DNA from 3 places in the Caulobacter sp. 1776 genome. Region 2 is predicted to be linked to each of the others. Evidence: predicted binding sites of a transcription regulator. Region 2 holds the regulator's gene; each other region holds the start of a gene.
The links. Region 2 encodes LexA, which represses DNA repair genes until DNA is damaged. Its sites were predicted from a motif close to ATGTTCNCNANNTGTTCT; they were not measured.
Positions count from the first base shown of each region.

Region 1 (3,270 bases), on a different contig from region 2:
CGAAGCGGTCTTCCGGCTTGCTGATCATGGCGGCCTCCATTGAATGGGAAGGGGCGGCTTCTACGCCCGTGGGCCCAGTTGAGCAAGCGGAGCCGCCGCAAACGGCAACCGCAAGGATCGGGTGTCGCCAGACGCTCCGCGGCGCGACAACAGTGGCGACAGAGGAGTTCCCCCATGACCTACGCCGTCACCAGCCTGCCCGCCGAGCCGTTCGCACCGCTGTTTTCGATGGACGACGAAACGCTGGTCGCCCACGGCGCCCGCCGCGTCGTCGCCGACGCGCCGCTGGGCTTTCCCTGCCGCGTCAGCCTGGACGACGCCAAGCCGGGCGAGACCCTGATCCTGGTCAACTACGAGCACCAGTCCGCGCCGACGCCGTTCCGCGCCAGCCACGCGATCTTCGTGCGCGAAGGGGTCGAGCCGGTCGCTACGGTCGACGAGATGCCGCCCGCCCTGCGCCGTCGCCTGCTGGCCCTGCGCGCCTTCGACCGGGACGGCATGATGCGCGCCGCCGACATCGTCGAGGGCGCCCAGGCCGACGCCCTGATCGCGACGCTGTTCGAGGATCCGCAGATCGCCTATCTGCACGCCCACTACGCCAAGTGGGGCTGCTACGCCGCGCGGATCGACAGGGCTTGAGGGCCTAGGAGGCCGCCATCTCGCGCAGGACCCAGACCAGCGAGCCGATCCCGCCGCAGAACACCATCATGTCGATGATGATCGAGCGCTGCTTGGGCCCCTTCAGCGCGTCGAACGCGTCCTGCTTGGCTTCCTGCTTTTCGCTGGCGGCCTTCTTGGCCATGGCTCGGTCCCTTAGTAGGTCGAGCCCCCGCCCGATCGTGGCGGTTAGATCATGCGTGGACTGAAGAACCCGCTTCCAAACAGGGTTTAACGAGTCTCAACGGCCAAGGTGGGCGGGGAGAAGCGGGTTCGTCGCTTTTTCGTCGCGCGCCCCTGTAACCTCGACCTTGCGCGCTTCGTAATCACCTCCAGTACCCTCGGAGGTTTCCGATGAAGCCCGTGTTCGCCGCCCTCGCTCTGCTGTCCGCCGCCACCCCGGCCGTCGCCGCTGACCGACCCGTCGTGATCGAGCTGTTCCAGAGCCAGGGCTGCTCGTCCTGCCCGCCGGCCAACGCCAATCTCAACGCCATCGCCGGCCGCCCCGATGTGCTGGCCCTGAGCTTCGGCGTCACCTACTGGGATCAGCTGGGCTGGAAGGACACCTTCGCCACCAAGGCCTATACCGACCGCCAGCGCGCCTATGCCCGGGCGCTGGGCGTCCAGCTGGGCACGCCCGAGATGGTGATCGAAGGGCGTGACAGCGTCGTCGGTATGGATCCGCGCCAGGTGGACAGCGCTTTGCGCAACGCCCGCCCGGTCAACGAGACCCGCATCGCCAGCGCCTCGGGCAGTGTCCAGATCGCCGCCGGCCGCACGCCGAACCGGCCCGCGGACGTCTGGCTGGTGCGCTACGACCCGCGCGTGCAGCGGGTGTCCATCCAGCGCGGCGAGAACGGCGGCAAGACCCTGCCCCACCGCGACATCGTCCGGCAGCTGACCCGCCTGGGCGCCTGGAACGGCGCGGCCGTCAGCTTCACCCCGCCGGCTTCGCCCGACCCCGCGTATCGCACGGCGGTGCTGGTCCAGGCGCCGGACGGCGGCCCGATCCTGGCCGCGGCGCGGTTGGATTAAGGCTCGTTACCCGGCCGAGCGGCGCCCTACGAGAGGCGGGTTGCTGACATCCACTGTCAGCAGAAACGGCGCCTCTCGCGCGCGACATTTGTTCGCATCTTGTTCTTGTGTTAATTCGCGCCCTGAGCCCTACATATAGCCGCTGCGCTGCGACCAATGTCGCGGTCCAACGTTCCGGAAAACATGGCTGAGCAACTGAACTTCATCCGCGTTCGCGGCGCCCGTGAGCACAATCTGAAGGACGTCAGCGTCGACATCCCGCGTGGCGAGCTGGTCGTGCTGACCGGCCTGTCGGGCTCGGGCAAGTCGTCCCTGGCCTTCGACACGATCTATGCCGAGGGCCAGCGCCGCTATGTGGAAAGCCTGTCGGCCTATGCGCGTCAGTTCCTGGAGCTGATGAGCAAGCCCGACGTCGACCTGATTGAGGGCCTGTCGCCCGCGATCTCGATCGAGCAGAAGACGACGTCGCGCAACCCGCGCTCGACCGTCGGCACGGTGACCGAGATCCACGACTACATGCGCCTGCTGTGGGCGCGGGTCGGGGTCCCCTACTCGCCCGCCACCGGCCTGCCGATCGAGAGCCAGACCATCAGCCAGATGGTCGACAAGATCACCGCCCTGCCCGAAGGCACGCGCCTCTATCTGCTGGCCCCAGTCGTTCGCGACCGCAAGGGCGAGTACAAGAAGGAGATCGCCGAGTGGCAGAAGGCCGGCTTCCAGCGGCTGAAGATCGACGGCGAATACTATCCGATCGAGGATGCGCCGATCCTCGACAAGAAATTCAAGCACGACATCGACGTTGTCGTGGACCGCGTGGTCACCAAGCCCGACATGGAGCAGCGCCTGGCCGACTCCATCGAGCAGGCCCTGCGTCTGGCCGATGGCTTGGCCGTCGCCGAGTTCGCCAATATCGAAGAAGGCGAGACCGAGCCGAGGCGGATCCTGTTCTCGGAACGCTTCGCCTGTCCGGTCAGCGGCTTCACGATCGCCGAGATCGAGCCGCGCCTGTTCTCGTTCAACAATCCGGCCGGCGCCTGCCCGGTCTGCGACGGCCTGGGCGCCAAGCTGGCCTTCGACGCCGACCTGGTCATTCCGGACAAGGACAAGAGCCTGCACAAGGGCGCGGTCGCGCCATGGGCGCGGGGTCCGTCGCCGCTCTACACCCAGACCCTGCAGGCCCTGGCCCGCCACTACGGCTTCTCGATGGACGAGCCGTGGCACAAGCTGTCGCCGGACGCGCGCGACGTGGTGCTGAACGGGTCGAAGGGGACGAAGATCAAGTTCGTCTACGACGACAACGCCCGCAAGTACGAGGTCGAGAAGCCCTTCGAAGGCGTGCTGCCGAACCTGGAACGCCGCTGGCGCGAGACGGACTCGAGCTGGGTGCGCGAGGAATTGGGCCGCTACCAGTCCGACACGCCCTGCGAGACCTGCCACGGCAAGCGCCTGAAGCCGGAAGCCCTGGCCGTGAAGATCGCCGGCATGGACATCGCCGAGGTCTCGATGCTGGCCATTCGCCCGGCCCGCGACTGGTTCGCCGGCCTGGAAGGTCAGCTGACCGACAAGCAGATGGAGATC
Region 1 covers NZ_JBEPMI010000002.1:640,691-643,960, forward strand. Annotated here, with positions in the region: gene ABIC66_RS08410 (hypothetical protein) at 1-40, opposite strand, end outside; gene ABIC66_RS08415 (DUF1203 domain-containing protein) at 175-639, shown strand; gene ABIC66_RS08420 (hypothetical protein) at 644-802, opposite strand; gene ABIC66_RS08425 (DUF1223 domain-containing protein) at 1,012-1,692, shown strand; gene uvrA (excinuclease ABC subunit UvrA) at 1,876-3,270, shown strand, end outside.
Region 1: the regulator LexA is predicted to act here: its motif matches at 1,781-1,798, upstream of uvrA (excinuclease ABC subunit UvrA).

Region 2 (3,270 bases):
TTCTGGGCCTGATGATCCTGTGCCTGTGGCGCGGCAAGCTGCGCTGGATCGGCGCGCCGCTGGCCCTGGCCGTCGCCCTGTGGCCAAGACCCGCGCCGCCGGACGCCTGGATCGCCGCCGACGGGGCGACAGCGGCGGTGCGCTCGGGCGACGCCGCCGTGCTGCTGCGCACCGACGCCAAGCGGTTTGGGGCCGAGCTGTGGGCGCGGCGACGGGGCCTGACCCCAGCGACCTGGAGCCTCTATGCCTGTGACAAGCGCACCTGCGCCCCGGCTCTGGGGGCTCCGGTCCGGCTATCGATCGCCTGGAGCCGCAAGACGCCGGACGCCGAGACGCTGTCAGGCCTTTGCGTGCGCAGTGAGGTGGTGGTGGTCCGCGCGGCTGCGCCGGAACGGATCCCGCCTTTGTGCGCCGACGCGGTGCTGCTGACAGCCGAGGATTTCGCTCGAGGCGGCGCCGCGGAGCTCTATCGCCGCCCGGATGGCTGGCGCATCGTCTGGGCCCAGCCCTTGCGCGGCGACCGCCCTTGGAGCGGCCTGCTGACACCCCATGTCACACCCTGACGCTAAGCGTCGTCATGAGCGCGAGCCAACGCGCCTCGGAGGAGTAGCCATGTCCAATCCGTTCGCCGCCCGCCGCGCGGCCTTCCGCGCGCTGCATGCCGAAGGCTGCTTCGCCCTGCCCAATCCGTGGGACGCCGGCAGCGCCAAGCGGCTTCAGAAGCTGGGCTTCAAGGCCCTGGCCTCGACCAGCGCCGGCATGGCCTGGGCGATGGGTAAGGACGACGGCCAAGTCACCCGCGACGAGGTGGTCGCACACCTGCGCTATCTTTGCGCCGTCACGGACCTGCCGGTGAATGCCGACTTCGAGAACGGTTTCTCCGACACCGCCGAGGGCGTCGGCGAGAATGTGACCCTGGCCATCGAGGCCGGCGTCGCGGGCCTGTCGATCGAGGACTGGTCGGGAACCGGCCTCTATGACCTTCCGGTCGCCGTGGAGCGCCTCAAAGCCGCCCGGGCCGCCATCGACGTCTCCGGCCAGGACGTGATGCTGGTCGGGCGCACCGAGGGCTACCTGCGGGGCGTTCGCGACCTGGCTCCGACGCTCGAGCGCCTCAAGGCCTACGCGGCGGCCGGAGCCGATGTTCTCTACGCGCCGGCGGTCACCGATCCCGATGAGATCAAGGCCATTGTTGAGGCCGTCGCGCCCAAGCCGGTCAACGTCCTGTTCTGGGGGGCGGAGATGTCGGTCGACAGCCTGGGGGCGCTGGGTGTGCGCCGGGTCAGCACCGGCGGTTCGCTGGCCGCCGCCGCCTGGGCCGGCTTCGACAAGACGGCCAAGCTGCTGGCGGAGGAGGGGCGTCTGACGCCCAAGGCCTAGTTCCAAGTGTCATCCCGGACGGTCTAAAGGACCGATCCGGGACCGCCGGAAACGCCGAGCTTGCGGCGGTCCCGGCTTTCGCCGGGATGACAGAATAACGTTAGTGATACCGGCGGATCAGGCCGACCAGCTTGCCCTGCACCTCGACCTGGTCGGGGCCGAAGATGCGGGTCTCGTACTTGGGGTTGGCCGCTTCCAGGGCGATCGAGCCACCCTTCTTGCGCAGGCGCTTCAAGGTGGCTTCCTCGCCGACCAGGGCGACGACGATTTCGCCCGAGGTGGCGGTGTCGCCCTTCTTGATGATGACGTAGTCGCCGTCGAGGATGCCGGCCTCGATCATCGAGTCCCCTTGGACCTCGAGAACATAGTGTTCGCCGCCGCCCAGCATCGACTCGGGCACTGGCAGGCGCTCGCGCTCGTGCTGGATGGCGTCGATCGGCGTGCCGGCGGCGATCTTGCCGAGGATCGGCAGCTCGCGGCTGTCGTTGGCTGGGGCCGCGGTCGTTTGGGCCGGGGGCGGCGCGCCACCGCCTTCGAACACCTGCGGGCGGAAGGCGCCCCGTCCCTTGGGCGGCGCCGCGGTCGTGGCCTGCTGCGGCAGCTTCACCACCTCAAGCGCTCGGGCCCGGTGGGCGAGGCGGCGGATGAAGCCGCGCTCCTCCAAGGCGGTGATCAGCCGGTGGATGCCCGACTTCGAGGCCAGATCCAGGGCCTCCTTCATCTCGTCGAACGAGGGGGAGACGCCGGTCTCCTTGATCCGCTCGTGGATGAACATCAGCAGTTCGTGCTGCTTACGGGTGAGCATGGCGACCTCGGCTGGAGCGCGGAACAAACCGCAAACCTTGCGAATGTTCTCTAGGCGTTCCGCGTCAAAGTCAAGTCACGGCCACGGCGGGTCGGAAAGATCAGTAAAATCAACAGCTACGTCCGGCGACGCGGTAAATAGCCACCAGAATCAAAAGCTTAACGAAAGCTTTCAGGCGCGCTTGCGGGCCACGATGATATCCTGGTCCTGCATGGGCTGACGCCGCCAGACCCCCAGGGCCTGGTTGAGCACGTCGAGACCCAGTTCGTCGTACTGAACGAGGACCGGCTCAAGGTCGTAGCCGATCACCGACTCGGGCAGGTCCGGCGTCGCGGTCCAGCAGCCGTCCAGGGCGTGGACGAAATCGAAAGCGATCTGGCCGTTGCCGGTATTGTCGCGGGCCTCGTCGTCGATCAGGTACCAGGAGACGATGCTGATGCCGCCGGGCTTCAGCACCCGGGCGATCTCGCGCGAGAACTGGTCCTTGTCCTCGGTCAGCAGGTGGGTGAACACCGAGCCTAGCCAGACATAGTCGAAGCTGGCGTCGGAATACGGGAAGACGAAGGCGCTGGCCGGCTGCGAGCCTTCCGGATTGTACCGGTCGCTGTGCATGTCGGCGTGGATGAAGTCGAAGCGTGGATCGCCGACGGCGATGTTGGCTTTGCACCAGGCGATGGCCTGGGCCATCACGTCGAAGCCGCTGTACCGGCCGTTCTCGTCCAGATAGTCGACCAGGGGCGCGGCGGCGCGACCGATGCCGCAGCCGACATCGAGAATGGCGTGATGCGGCTGCAGTCCGGCCTCGATGAACAGCCGCTTGAACTCCTGACCGACCCGGACGAAGTCGGCGTCGGCGGCCCCGACCAGGTGCCAGAGCTCTTGCGGGGCGGCGACCGCGTTGGGGTCGACCGGCGGCTCGATAACGACGGCGGGCGCGCCGCTCAAGGCGCGGCGCAGGCGGCCCAGAACCGGGCGCAGCGGCGCGGGCGTGGCGTTACGCAGCGCCGCCAGGAAAGAGCCGTCCCGCATCCGATTCCCTTTCGATCCGAAGCGGGCCGGACCCTAGCGGCGCGCCGGGCTCTAGC
Region 2 covers NZ_JBEPMI010000007.1:363,669-366,938, reverse strand. Annotated here, with positions in the region: gene ABIC66_RS20250 (ComEC/Rec2 family competence protein) at 1-563, shown strand, start outside; gene ABIC66_RS20245 (isocitrate lyase/PEP mutase family protein) at 613-1,380, shown strand; gene lexA (transcriptional repressor LexA) at 1,481-2,185, opposite strand; gene ABIC66_RS20235 (class I SAM-dependent methyltransferase) at 2,357-3,214, opposite strand; gene lepB (signal peptidase I) at 3,266-3,270, opposite strand, start outside.

Region 3 (3,270 bases), on a different contig from region 2:
GCGGATGGTCCTCGACATGGACGGCCAAGCGCTTGTCGTGCGGATCGCGCGATGGTCCCTTGGTCACGGCCCAGGATAGGAACACGCCCTCGTGCTCCAGCCGCAGGTCGTAGTGCAGCCGCGTGGCGTCGTGTTTCTGGATGACGAAACGCGCCCGCTCCGACGCGGCGACGTCCACCGCGCCGGTCGGTTCGGCGGTCAGCTCGAAATCGCGCTTGGCCTCGTAGGCCGCCAGCTTGCGCGCCGCCATCGCGCTATTCGCCGTCGAAGACTTGCGGCCGCTCGTCATCGACGTCGCGGCCCTCGCCAGGATCGTTGTCCTGCTCCAGCTCGACAATTTCGTCGTCGTCGAGATCCTCGCCGATCAGAGCGTCGTCATCATCGGCGTCGCCCTCGGCCTGGGTCACGTCCAGCACGTCCGGCAGCTCCTCGAACGTGCGCAGCTCGCCGTCCTTGCCGACGACGTCCTCGTCCAGCGCTTCTGCGCCGTCCTGTTCGTCCCAACCCCCATCTTGTCCCGTGTCGACATCGGTCATGGCGTTCTCTCCTGTGTGCAGGAGAAATGGCTGGAGGCTGAAGGGCGTTCCGGTCTTGTCGATTCATGCCGCGAACGAGGTGTCGTGCTCGGCGGGCTTCCCGTCAGGGGCGATTCCCGCGCAGAATCACCATTCCCGCGAGTCGGCCTGTGGTCTACTTTTAGGACCACAATTAACGCCGTTACCCCTAACTTGACCATTCCGAGAACGGTCAATCCAAGAAAATCCCTGGCCCACGGGCGTTTTGCCCCCATGAATCGGCGTTTTAACCTTCCCTAACGGGTGACAAACGCGATCGGCCTCGTCAGGCTCGAACTTCCCTGATTCACAGGAATGAGCTTAGAGATGACGAACGTTTCCGACCTGGTCGACGCCGCTGTCGCCGCCGACGACAAGCTGACCAAGACCCAAGCCAAAGCCATCATCGACGGCGTCTTCAAGTCGATCTCCGACGCCGCCGTGAAGGGTGAAGAAGTCTCGATCCCGGGCTTCGGCAAGTTCAAGGTCCAGGCCAAGCCGGCCCGCACCGGCCGCAACCCGGCCACGGGCGCGACCATCGAGATCGCCGCCAGCAAGAAGGTCGCCTTCACGCCGGCCAAGCAACTGAAGGACGCCGTCAACGGCTAACTTCGGCGAGGGAGCGGAGGCCGCGAGGCATCCGCTCCCCGACGCTTCACTTCACGCGCGACGCGTGGCCGCATGCCCGCGCCGCGCGTGAAGACTATTAAGAACAAATCAAGAACGATAACATGCCGTGCATGGCCGTTCTCGATCTCAGGCGCAAGCTCGCCATCCTTTCCGACGCCGCCAAGTACGACGCCTCCTGCGCCTCGTCCGGCGCCGAGAAACGCAATTCCATGGGCGGCAAGGGCGTGGGCTCGACCGAGGGCATGGGCATCTGCCACGCCTATGCGCCCGATGGGCGGTGCATCAGCCTGCTGAAGATCCTGCTGACCAATTTCTGCATCTACGACTGCGCCTACTGCATCAATCGCGTGTCGTCGAACACGCCTCGCGCGCGGTTCAGCGTGAAGGAGGTCGTCGACCTCACCCTCAGCTTCTACAAGCGCAACTACATCGAAGGCCTGTTCCTGTCCTCGGGCGTCATCCGCACCGGCGACTACACGATGGAAGCGATGGTCCGGGTGGCTAGGTCGCTGCGGCTGGACCACGACTTCCGGGGCTATATCCACCTGAAGCTGATCCCCGAGGCCTCGCCCGAACTGGCAACCCAGGCCGGGCTCTATGCCGACCGCGTGTCGATCAATATCGAATTGCCGCGCGACGACGACCTGAAGGTCCTGGCCCCGGAAAAGAGCCCGACCGACATCAAGCGCGCCATGGGCCGCATGCGCCTGGCGATCGAGGACGGCGCCGAGCCCGCGAAGAAGGCGGGACGAAAGCCCTTCGCCCGCAGCCAGTCGACCCAGCTGATCGTCGGCGCCGACAACGCCAAGGACGGCGACATCCTGGCTCGCAGCGCCACCCTCTACGGCGCCTATCGCCTGGGCCGGGTCTACTATTCGGCCTTCAGCCCGATCCCCGACGCCAGCCACCGCCTGCCCCTGGCCCGACCGCCCCTGCTGCGCGAGCACCGCCTCTATCAGGCCGACTGGCTGATGCGGTTCTATGGCTTCGAGCGGCCCGAGATCGTCGCCGAGGGCCAGGACCTGGACCTCACCGTCGATCCCAAGACCGCCTGGGCGCTGAACAATCGGGCGCGGTTCCCGATCGACGTCCAGACCGCCGACCGCGAGGCGCTGCTCCGCGTGCCAGGCCTGGGCGCCAAGGCCGTGGACCGCATCCTGGCGGCCCGGAAGGTCACCCGCCTGACCCTGGATGACCTCAAGCGCGTCGGCGCCGTCCTGAAGCGCGCCAAGGCCTTCGTCGTCACCGCCGACTGGACGCCCGGCGTCCTGACCGACCGCGAAGGCCTTAAGGCGACCCTGGTCCAGCCCCAGCAACTGAGCCTGTTCTGATGCGGGTCGTGCGGCTGGCGTCCGAGATCGATTTCGCGGGATGGCGCGCGGCCGCCCGAGCCCTGCGCGCCGAGGGACTCGAACCGCCGGCGGTCGTCTGGACCGTGGAGCGGGATCTGTTCGACCTGGACGCTCCCGCCGCCCCCTCGGGCAAGGCGGGCGCATTCACCGTCCCCGCCGCGTTCGTCGATCTGGCCCAGCAAGTCATTCTGCACCGCGCGCCCGACCGCCTCGCCCTGCTCTATCGGATCCTCTGGCGGCTGGAGCGCGAACCCCGGCTGATCGACAATCCGGCCGACCCGGACATGGCGCGCGCCCGCGACATGGCCAAGGCAGTCAGCCGCGCCGCTCACAAGATGAAGGCTTTCGTCCGCTTCCGGCGCGTCGAGGGCGCCGCCGACGAAACCTATGCCGCCTGGTTCGAGCCCGCCCATCGGGTCACGGAGGCCGTGGCGCCGTTCTTCGCGCGCCGCTTCACCGCCATGGACTGGACCATCCTGACCCCCGACGCCTGCGTGGCCTGGGACGGCGAACGGCTGCTGGTCTCCGAAGGCGCCGATCCGGCCGACGCCCCGTCCGAGGACGCCCAAGAGGAGCTTTGGCGCACCTACTACGCCTCGATCTTCAATCCAGCCCGGCTGAACCCACGCCAGATGCGCCAGGAGATGCCCAAGCGCTATTGGCGGAACCTGCCGGAGGCGCGGCTCATTCCGGACCTGATCGAAACCGCCAAGGACCACGTCGCCGCCATGGTC
Region 3 covers NZ_JBEPMI010000002.1:513,224-516,493, forward strand. Annotated here, with positions in the region: gene ligD (DNA ligase D) at 1-250, opposite strand, end outside; gene ABIC66_RS07795 (hypothetical protein) at 255-536, opposite strand; gene ABIC66_RS07800 (HU family DNA-binding protein) at 882-1,163, shown strand; gene ABIC66_RS07805 (putative DNA modification/repair radical SAM protein) at 1,286-2,515, shown strand; gene ABIC66_RS07810 (UdgX family uracil-DNA binding protein) at 2,515-3,270, shown strand, end outside.
Region 3: the regulator LexA is predicted to act here: its motif matches at 1,264-1,281, upstream of ABIC66_RS07805 (putative DNA modification/repair radical SAM protein).